3 regions of the Streptomyces sp. NPDC048415 genome follow, and region 1 is predicted to be linked to each of the others. Evidence: riboswitches for the same ligand, from Rfam matches in the RefSeq annotation. Region 1 holds a riboswitch; each other region holds the start of a gene.

Region 1 (3,198 bases):
ATGGATCAGACCCGTGTTGTCGTCCGTGTTGCCGGTCAGCGCCGCCCAGCCGATGAACACCGAGCCGAGCACACCGATCAGCACCAGCGAGAGCAGCGTGCCGACCACGGCCACCGATGTACGGGCCGAGAGGCCATGGCACATATAGAGCGCGATCAGCATGATCGCACTGGCCCCGATGACCGCCACGACCAGCGGGTTCGAGCCCTGCAGGATCGCGGGCAGGATGAAGAACGTCAGGATCAGGAAGCTGACGGCCAGCGCGATCAGCGCCATCACGCCACGCATCCGGCCCACCACCACGACGACGACCGCGAAGATCCCGGCGAGCAGCGCCATGGGGAACTTCCGGTTCACGTCGGTGACCGAGTACTGCAGGTCCTTGGGCGCGGAGGGCTCGTATGCGACCACGACCTTCTCGCCCTGGTGCAACTGCCTCGACTGGTCCGGCTGGACGATCTCGGTGAACGTCCGGCCCTTGTCCTTGCCGGTGTCGACCCGGATCGTCGCCTTCTTGCAGGTGCCGTTGGCCTGCTGTTGTGCGGAGGAGCCCTCGGCGGTGGAGGTGTCGCCGGTCGGCGTCTCCCCCGAGGCGTTCACGGACTTGCAGTCCACTTTGTCGACCTTGGTGACCGTCGCCTGCTGGGTCTGCCGGTCGAAGCCGACGCCGGTCCGTTCGTGGGACGGGGCGCCCCCGGGCCAGAACACCGCTAGGCCCACAACGACCGCCGCAGCGAAGGGGATCAGCACCGCTGCGATGACCTTGCGCAGATGCTTGGAGACGGGAGCGGCGGGGCCATGGCTGTGTGAGTGGCCGTGTCCGCCGCCCGTTCCGTGACCCTGTCCGCCCTCTGGGCCGTGGCCATGCCCGTTGCCGGGCCCAGGACCATGTCCGCCGCCGCCCGGTCCGCGTCCGCGGCCGTTGCCGGAGCCGGGTCCGTGCGGCGGCTCGGGCGGTGGGAATGGGGGCTGCTGCGATGTGGTCACTGACCGATCATCGCAAGAACCGGAGGGGCCCTCTGTTCACCGCGCCAGATATGACGCTAGCGTGGAGGCACCTTTGCACACGCGGGAGCTCGGAGCACCGGGCTGAGAGGGCGCTGACCTTCGTCCCAGCGATGTTTCACATGAAACATCGACGGACGGAAGCCGCTGCGTCGACCGCCGAACCTGTTACCGGGTAATGCCGGCGTAGGGAGTAGGTCTCATGACCAACAAGGACGTACGCACGTCTGCCTCCAGTCAGACCGACGGGGCTCCTTCCCCGTCCCAGAACGGTGAGGCCGGGAAGTCCATCGGCTGGCACAAGGCGTATGTCGGGGGTTCGCGCCCCGATCTGCGGGTGCCGGTCCGTCAGGTGCACCTCACCAACGGGCAGTCCGTCACGCTGTACGACACCTCCGGCCCGTACACGGATCCGACGGTCGAAACCGACGTACGCAGGGGGCTGGCGCCGCTGCGTGAGAACTGGATCATCGCCCGCGGCGACACCGAGGAATACGCGGGCCGCCCTGTCCGCCCCGAGGACGACGGGATCAAGCACACCGCACCGCGCGGAGGCCTCCGCAACCTCGACGCGGTCTTCCCTGGGCGGCCGCGCCAGCCGCGCCGGGGCCGCCCCGGACAGGCGGTGACGCAGCTCGCGTACGCCCGACGGGGCGAGATCACGCCCGAGATGGAGTTCGTGGCGGTCCGCGAGAATGTCGACCCCGAGGTGGTACGCGAGGAGATCGCCGCGGGTCGCGCGGTGCTGCCCGCGAACGTCAACCACCCCGAGATCGAGCCGATGATCATCGGCAAGCGGTTCCTGGTGAAGGTCAACGCCAACATCGGCAACTCGGCTGTGACGTCCTCCATCGAGGAGGAGGTCGAGAAGATGACCTGGGCGACCCGTTGGGGCGCCGACACGGTCATGGACCTGTCCACCGGCCGCAACATCCACACCACGCGCGAATGGGTGCTGCGCAACTCCCCCGTTCCCATCGGCACGGTACCGCTCTACCAGGCACTGGAGAAGGTCGACGGCCGCGCCGAGGAGCTGACCTGGGAGATCTACAAGGACACGGTCATCGAGCAGGCCGAGCAGGGCGTGGACTACATGACCGTCCACGCGGGCGTGCGCCTGCCGTACGTGCCGCTCACCGCGAACCGCAAGACCGGCATCGTCTCGCGCGGCGGCTCGATCATGGCGGCGTGGTGCCTGGCGCACCACAAGGAATCGTTCCTGTACGAGAACTTCGAGGAACTCTGCGAGATCCTCGCGGCCTACGACGTCACCTACTCGCTCGGCGACGGGCTGCGGCCCGGCTCCATCGCGGACGCCAACGACGCCGCACAATTCGCGGAGTTGAGGACGCTCGGGGAACTCAACACGATCGCCAAGCGTTTCAACGTACAGACCATGATCGAGGGCCCGGGACATGTCCCGATGCACAAGATCAAGGAGAACATCGACCTTCAGCAGGAGATCTGTGATGAAGCTCCGTTCTATACGCTCGGCCCGCTGACGACGGACGTCGCGCCGGCGTACGACCACATCACCTCCGGCATCGGTGCCGCGATGATCGCCTGGTGGGGCACGGCCATGCTCTGCTATGTCACGCCCAAGGAGCACTTGGGCCTGCCCAACCGTGACGACGTCAAGACCGGCGTCATCACCTACAAGATCGCCGCCCACGCAGCCGACCTCGCCAAGGGGCACCCAGGTGCGCAGGAATGGGATGACGCGCTGTCCGACGCCCGCTTCGAGTTCCGGTGGGAGGACCAGTTCAATCTGGCCCTCGACCCGGACACAGCACGGGAGTTCCACGACGAGACGCTGCCGGCCGAGCCCGCCAAGACGGCGCACTTCTGCTCCATGTGCGGACCCAAGTTCTGCTCGATGAAGATCTCGCAGGACATCCGGCGGGAGCACGGTGGTTCACAGGTGGAGATCGAGGAGGGCATGGCTCAGAAGTCCAAGGAGTTCGCGGCCGCGGGCAACCGGGTCTATCTGCCGTTGGCGGACTGAGGCGCACCACACGCGGTGTGTGATGCCCGGAGTCGTCCGATGCGCACAGGTGCGTCTCGGGCGGCTCCGGGGCCCGGTTCACTCGGCAGACTGGGCGTATGACAGCGACATCCATGAGCAAGGGCGCCAACCTTCCTGTCGCCGCTGAGTCCGTACAGATCGTGCTCGGCTGGGCCGGGGGCGCCGCC
Region 2 (3,198 bases), on a different contig from region 1:
GCAGCACGGTGAACCCGTCGTCGACCAGCGTCTCCGCGGCGTCGAGCAGCTCGATCGGATCGGGCAGCAGCGTGCGCTCGTCGGCGATGACCTCCAGCTTGACCAGGTCGCTGCCGAGCGCTTCGCGCGCGAGACGAGCGGTCAGCACGGCCTCGCCCGCGGTGAAACAGCCCGCCGTGTTGGGCAGGACGCGGATGCCGAGCTTGTCGAGCACCGACAGCACCGAACCGTGGACGCAAGCGTTTACGCGCCGCATCGCGACCGTCGTCAGCTCCGTGCCGGACGCCACGAGTGAGCGCTCCAGGACGTCAAGGCTGGGCGCACCGCCGGTACCCATGATCAGACGGGACGAGAAGGACGTACCAGCGAGGACGAAGGGATCGTCGGCCATGGCTCAGCCTCCTTGGACGGCGGTGAGGACTTCGATGCGGTCTCCCTCGGAGAGGGCTGTCGACGACCACTGCGCGCGCGGGACGACGGTTTCGTTGAGCGCGGCGGCCACCCCGGACGGCGCGGGGGTGAGGGTGGCGACGAGCGTGTCGAGAGCGGTCCCCGTGTCGATGCGCTGTCGCTCTCCGTTGACGAAGATGTTCATGCGGGCTGCTCCGTGAGGGCGGCGGCGCCGAAGCGCCCGGGTGTGAAGGGGCGGGCCACGTCGGGGAGTTCGCCGGTGGTCAGGACGTGCGCCATCGCGTCACCGGTGATGGGGGTGAGCAGTACGCCGTTGCGGTAGTGCCCGGTGGCCAGCAGGAGCCCGTCCAGTTCGGTCGGGCCGAGCAGCGGCGCGTTGTCGGGCGAGGCAGGGCGCAGTCCGGCGCGCGTCTCCGTGAGTGGCAGCTCGGTGATCCCGGGCACCAGCTCATGGGCGTCGCGCAGCAGTTCGTACACGCCGCCGGCGGTCACTGTCGTGTCCCAGCCCAGCTCCTCGCTGGTGGCGCCCACGACGAGTTCGCCGCTCTCGCGCGGCACCAGGTAGACCTGGCTGCCGCGCACGACGGCACGTACCGTGCGGCTCAGGAAGGGCGCGTACCGCTTCGGCACGGTCAGGCGCAGTACCTGCCCCTTCACGGGACGCACGGGCGGCAGGACGTCGTCGGGGACGCCCGCCAGACGCCCGCTGAGGCTGCCCCCCGCCAGCACGATCTGGCCGCCGGCGAGCTCGGTGCCATCGGTGGTGACCGCTCCGGCGGCCCGGTCCCGTACGACGCTCAAACGCTCCGCCCACGCCCGGTGGAACACCACACCGGCCCGCTCACACGCCGTGACCAGGGCCCGCGCGAGGCGGCGCGGATCGACCTGGTGATCGCCGTCGACGCGCAGACCTCCGCGTACGCCGGGCGCGAGCATCGGCTCAAGACGGCGGCACTCGCGACCGCTCAGCCACTCCGAGTCGAGCCCCGACCGGCGTTGCAGTGCGTGCAGTTCCCGCAGATGGGCGCGGTCGTCGGCGTCCAGCGCGACGGCCAGCGTGCCGCACTGTCGGTAGCCGAGGTCCTGGCCGCTCGCCTGGGTGAGCTCGGCGGCGAAGTCCGGATAGCGGCGCGCGGAGGCGAGATTGAGGCCCAGCAGGGTCTGCTCGCCGTAGTGCAGTTCGGTGACGGCGGCGAGCATTCCGGCGGCCACCTGGGCCGCTCCGCCGCCGGGTTCGGGGTCGACGACGGCGGTGGCGAACCCGCGTTGCGCGGCCCGCCAGGCCGTGACAAGGCCGATGATGCCGCCCCCGATGACAAGGACATCTGATGTACGCGACATGGGCGTCCAGCCCCTCCCTTCGCCGGCATGACCCGGATCAGGTTCGTACGGTCGGAGGCCGTCCCAGCCTCCCTCTCAGCCCGGTGCGTCCGGGCTCCCGCGAGTGCTTTACGGTGACCACCCTAGCCCGCCGCCACCTTTCCCAGTAAGGGAGCCTCCGTCCATGGCCCGTTCGCTCGACGGCCTCGTGCTCGCCCCGGTCGCCGACCAGGCGCCGGGTCAGGTGGGCACCCGCACCCGGTTCTCGTACCACGAGAAGGACGGCGAGATCTGGGCCGAGTACACGGGCGGCGACGTCGTACGCGGGCACCTCGTGGGTACCCGTGAAGGCGACCGCCTCGACTTCCGGTACGTGCAGCTGAAGCGCGACGGCAGCACCTCGTCGGGGCGCTGCGCGTCCCTCGTGGTGGAGCTGCCCGACGGACGCGTGCGTCTGGAGGAGACCTGGGAATGGGAGTCGCAGGCGGGGAGTGGGACGAGCGTGGTGGAGCAGCTCCGCGAGAAGTGTGGAACAGCTCACTGAGCCCGGCCGCTGACTGACAAATTGTCAGGTGTCTATGGTGATCAGGTGAGCGAGCAGACGCAGGCGCAGTCGCAGGGGCGTACGGCACGGCGGGTCGTGATCGTGGGCGCGGGGATGGCCGGGGTGCAGAGCGCGGTCGCGCTGCGCGAACAGGGCTTCACCGGCACCGTGACACTGATCGGTGCGGAGCCGCACCAGCCGTACGACCGGCCGCCGCTGTCCAAGGCCGTCCTGCTCGGCAAGGCCGAGGGCTCCGCCTTCGACGTCGACTTCGAGGCGCTGGACATCGAACTGCAGCTCGGGCGCGAGGCGCTCGGCCTGCGCCCCGGCGACCACGAACTGGACACGGCCACCGGACCCGTGCCGTACGACGTCCTGGTCGTCGCGACCGGAGCGGAACCGATCCGGCTGCCGGGCGCGGAGGGCGTGCCCGGGGTCCATCTGCTGCGCACCCTCGACGACGCCGAGCGGCTGCGTCCCGTCCTCGCCCAGCAGCACGACATCGTGGTCGTCGGGGCGGGCTGGATCGGCGCCGAGTTCGCCACGGCGGCGCGCGAGGCGGGGTGCGCGGTGACCGTCGTCGAGGCCGCCGACCGGCCGCTCGCGGGGGCGTTGCCCGCCGAGGTGGCCGCGCCGATGGCGGCCTGGTACGCGGACAGCGGGGCCACACTGCGTACGCACGCGCGCGTGGAGCGCGTCGAGCCCGGCGCGGTGGTGCTGGACGACGGCTCCCGGGTGCCCGCGGGCGCCGTGGTCGTCGGCATCGGCGCGCGTCCGGCCACCGCCTGGCTCGCCGGCTCCGGCATCGAGCTCGGTGCCCATCGCGAGGTCCTGGCCGACGACCATCTGCGCACCTCGGTACCGGATGTCTACGCGGTCGGCGACTGCGCCTCCTTCCCTTCGGGAAGGTACGAGGGCCGTCT
Region 3 (3,198 bases), on a different contig from region 1:
GCGGCGCCGCCTCGAGCCCGTGCCCGGGCGATCCAGTCGACGACGACGATCGCGACGAACCCGGGGATCCAGTAGCCGACGAACAGCAGCACGTTCTGGAAGCGGGTGGTGGTGTCGGCGGCGTGCATCCACAGCACCAGCGGGAAGCCGAGCACGGCGGCGAGGGCAGCAGCCACCGGGCGCGGCATCCGCACGCCGACGGTCTGCAGTGCCAGCGAACCGCTGTAGTCGTTCATCGCGTTGCTGCACACGGCCGCCAGCGCCACAGCCAGCAGTCCGAACGCGCCGAGTGTCCCGCCGCCGAGCAAATCGTCCACTCCCGCGGCCGTCTGCACGGTCAGCACGGTCGCGCCCCACAGCCCCAGGGCCTGCACGGCCACGAAGGACACGACCAGGCCGAGCAGAGTGCACCAGAACATGCGGGCACGGGAGGTAGTGCGCGGCAGATAGCGGCTGAAGTCACTCGCGTACGGGGCCCAGGACAGGGCGAGACTGAGCGCGATGGTGCTGGTCAGAGCGAAGGCGCCCGCGCGGTCGGCGCCGGTCGCGGCGCCGCCCGAGGCGGGGTGGACGCCGTCGAGCATCCGCCAGGCGATCACCGTGAAGGCGACGGCGAGGAAGACGGTCATGACAATCTGCAGCCGGTGGATGGCCTCGTAACCCAGGACGCCGAGGGCTCCCTGGGCGAGCATCATGACCAGCACACCGACCCAGAACGGCCAGCCGCACAACCGCGCCAGCGCGTCCCCGCCGAACAGCCCGATCAGCGCGTCCCACGCCACCGACGACAGCCACTGCAGAATTCCGGGAAGCACCACCGACCGGCCGAACGCGAGCCGGGCCAGCGGGAGTTGGCCCGCCCCGGTCAGGCTGCCCCAGGTACTCAGGTAGGCGGTGGGCAGCGCGCCCAGCAGCGTACCCAGGACCACCGCGGCGAGAGCGGTGACGACGTCCAGCCCCAGCGCGATACCGATGGTCCCGGTGAACACGCCCGTCATGGTCATGTTCGGGGCGAACCACACCGTGAACAGGCGCCCGGCCCCGCCGTACCGGTTGCTCTCGGGGACCGGATCGATGCCGTGCCCCTCGACCCGGAGGTCACCGGGAGCGACGGGCATCCGCCCGTCGAAGACGGTCCGCCCGCTGTCGGCGGGCAGCCCGCCGGAAACATGCGCCAAAGGCATGAAGACATCCCTCCGCCAGTACGAACTGGTTCAGGTTCGACGGGTGTGATCTCAGCCCTCGGATGGGGCACCCCGTGTCCGGTACGACGGACACCCTAACCCGCTCGCCTGGCTCATGCGCACTGAGGAGGCGTGTGAGGCCGTATGCCCGGCGCTCCGGCGGCGCCGCCCGCGCCCCCGGCGGACACTGGAGGCAACGACCACGGCTGGCCGAGCCCGGTCACCCCTAGGCGTTCCGAGGAGTCACCGCATGCCGCTGCTCCGGGTGGCGGACCTGAACCTCTCCTACCAGGTCGTCGGCGAGGGAGATCCGCTGGTGCTGGTCCACGGCTCGTGGAACGACCACACATCATGGCAGCCCGCGATCGACGCGGACGTCCGTTCGTCGTTCCGGGTGGTCACCTACGACCGCCGGGGACACGGGCAGAGTGGGGCGGGACCGGCCCAGGGCACGCGGAGGCAGGACGAGGACGACCTCGAGGCCCTGATCGAGCGGCTCGGGCCCGCACCCGCGCACGTGGCCGGCAACTCCTTCGGCGCGGCGATCACGCTGGGGCCGGCCGCGCGCCGCCCCGAGCTGTTGCGCACCCTCACGGTCCATGAACCCCCGCTCGTCGCGATCGTGGCCGACGACCCGGAGGCCATGAGGGAACTGCGTCCGACGCAAGCCTCGATCGACACGGCCCTCAGCCCGCCGAGGTACGCCGGACGTTCGTCCGCAACGCTCCCACCTGGCTGGACGAACAGTCCGACCCCGACTGGTCGACGCTCGACCTCGACGCCCTCTCCCGCTGCACCGCACCGGTGCTGCTGAGCCGCGGCAGTGAGAGCCCGGCATGGCTGTCGACGATCCTCGACCGTCTGGCCACGGCGCTGCCCCGGGCACGGCGGCAGACCATCGAAGGGGCGGGGCACATCCCCCACGTCACCCATCCCCAGCAGTACGTCGCCGCGCTCACCCGCTTCATCCGGGCGGCCTGACGCACACCCCCGGGCCTGCGGGCCCCTCGCGAGCGGAAGGAGGCAGGGTGTCATGACCGTGATCTCCCTGAAGTCCGCGCCGGTGCGGGAAGGACTCACCCTCCCGTATGCGGAAGCCGGTTACCCCGGTGGCACACCAGTCGTCTTCGTGCACGGTCTGGCCGACTCGTGGTGGTCCTTCGAGCCCCTCCTGAGGCGCCTCCCACCCTCGCTGCACGGCTACGCACCCACCCAGCGCGGCCACGGTGACGCCGACCGTCCCGCCGACGGCTACACGCCCGAAGACTTCGCCGCCGATCTCGTCGCCTTCCTCGACGCCGTCGACATCGACCGCGCCCTCCTCGTCGGAGCCTCCACCGGTGGTGTGCCCGCCAGGATCGTCGCGGGCAGCCACCCCGACCGGATCTCGGGCCTTGTACTGATCGGCGCCCCCGGCACCCTCACGGACAAGCCGACGGTGACCGGACTGCGGGAGAGCGTCCAGGGCCTCACCGATCCCGTCCCCCGCGCGTTCATCGAAGAGTTCATGTCCGCCATGCTGGCCCGACCGGTCGCCAGAGGACTCATCGAGACGATGATCGACGAAAGCCTCAAACTCCCCGCGTACGTCTGGAAAGAGACTTTGCGCGGACTCCTGGAAGCCGACCTCCCCGTGACCCTCGCGGGCATCCTGGTGCCCACCCTCGTCATCTGGGGCGACCAGGACGACTTCCTGCCCCGCGGCGACCAGCAGACCATCCTCGACGCCATCCACGGAGCCCGCCTCCTCACCTACGAGGACGTGGGCCATGTCGTCCACTGGGAACAGCCCGAACGCGTGGTCACCGACATCGCCGCCTTCGCCGAGACCATCGAACACCCCGGCGCTCCCGACAGGTCGCACTGAAAGCCGGAGCAGAGCGACTCAGCCCCGGTACAGCACGAGAGCAGACGCAACGGTCGTGTCGTCGCGCGAAACGGTTACCGGAGGGCACTTGACTCGTCGGAGGACCAGGACGCGCGCCATCGATGCGCAGCGACCCGTCTCCATACG

The links. Region 1 has a riboswitch for thiamine pyrophosphate ahead of thiC (phosphomethylpyrimidine synthase ThiC). Riboswitches for the same ligand answer to the same signal wherever they lie in the genome.
Region 2: another riboswitch for thiamine pyrophosphate. It lies ahead of thiO (glycine oxidase ThiO); the one in region 1 lies ahead of thiC (phosphomethylpyrimidine synthase ThiC).
Region 3: another riboswitch for thiamine pyrophosphate. It lies ahead of AB0D27_RS27040 (cytosine permease); the one in region 1 lies ahead of thiC (phosphomethylpyrimidine synthase ThiC).

The regions. Positions count from the first base shown of each region.
Region 1 covers NZ_JBEZKJ010000013.1:114,362-117,559, reverse strand. The annotation lists gene AB0D27_RS12445 (YibE/F family protein) at 1-987, opposite strand, end outside; TPP riboswitch at 1,059-1,215, shown strand; gene thiC (phosphomethylpyrimidine synthase ThiC) at 1,208-3,010, shown strand; gene AB0D27_RS12435 (VWA domain-containing protein) at 3,109-3,198, shown strand, end outside.
Region 2 covers NZ_JBEZKJ010000025.1:76,604-79,801, reverse strand. The annotation lists gene AB0D27_RS18940 (thiazole synthase) at 1-391, opposite strand, end outside; gene thiS (sulfur carrier protein ThiS) at 395-595, opposite strand; gene thiO (glycine oxidase ThiO) at 592-1,752, opposite strand; TPP riboswitch at 1,750-1,863, opposite strand; gene AB0D27_RS18925 (hypothetical protein) at 1,916-2,275, shown strand; gene AB0D27_RS18920 (FAD-dependent oxidoreductase) at 2,390-3,198, shown strand, end outside.
Region 3 covers NZ_JBEZKJ010000047.1:26,039-29,236, forward strand. The annotation lists gene AB0D27_RS27040 (cytosine permease) at 1-1,184, opposite strand, end outside; TPP riboswitch at 1,175-1,269, opposite strand; gene AB0D27_RS27045 (alpha/beta hydrolase) at 1,435-1,998, shown strand; gene AB0D27_RS27050 (alpha/beta hydrolase) at 1,920-2,165, shown strand; gene AB0D27_RS27055 (alpha/beta hydrolase) at 2,218-3,051, shown strand.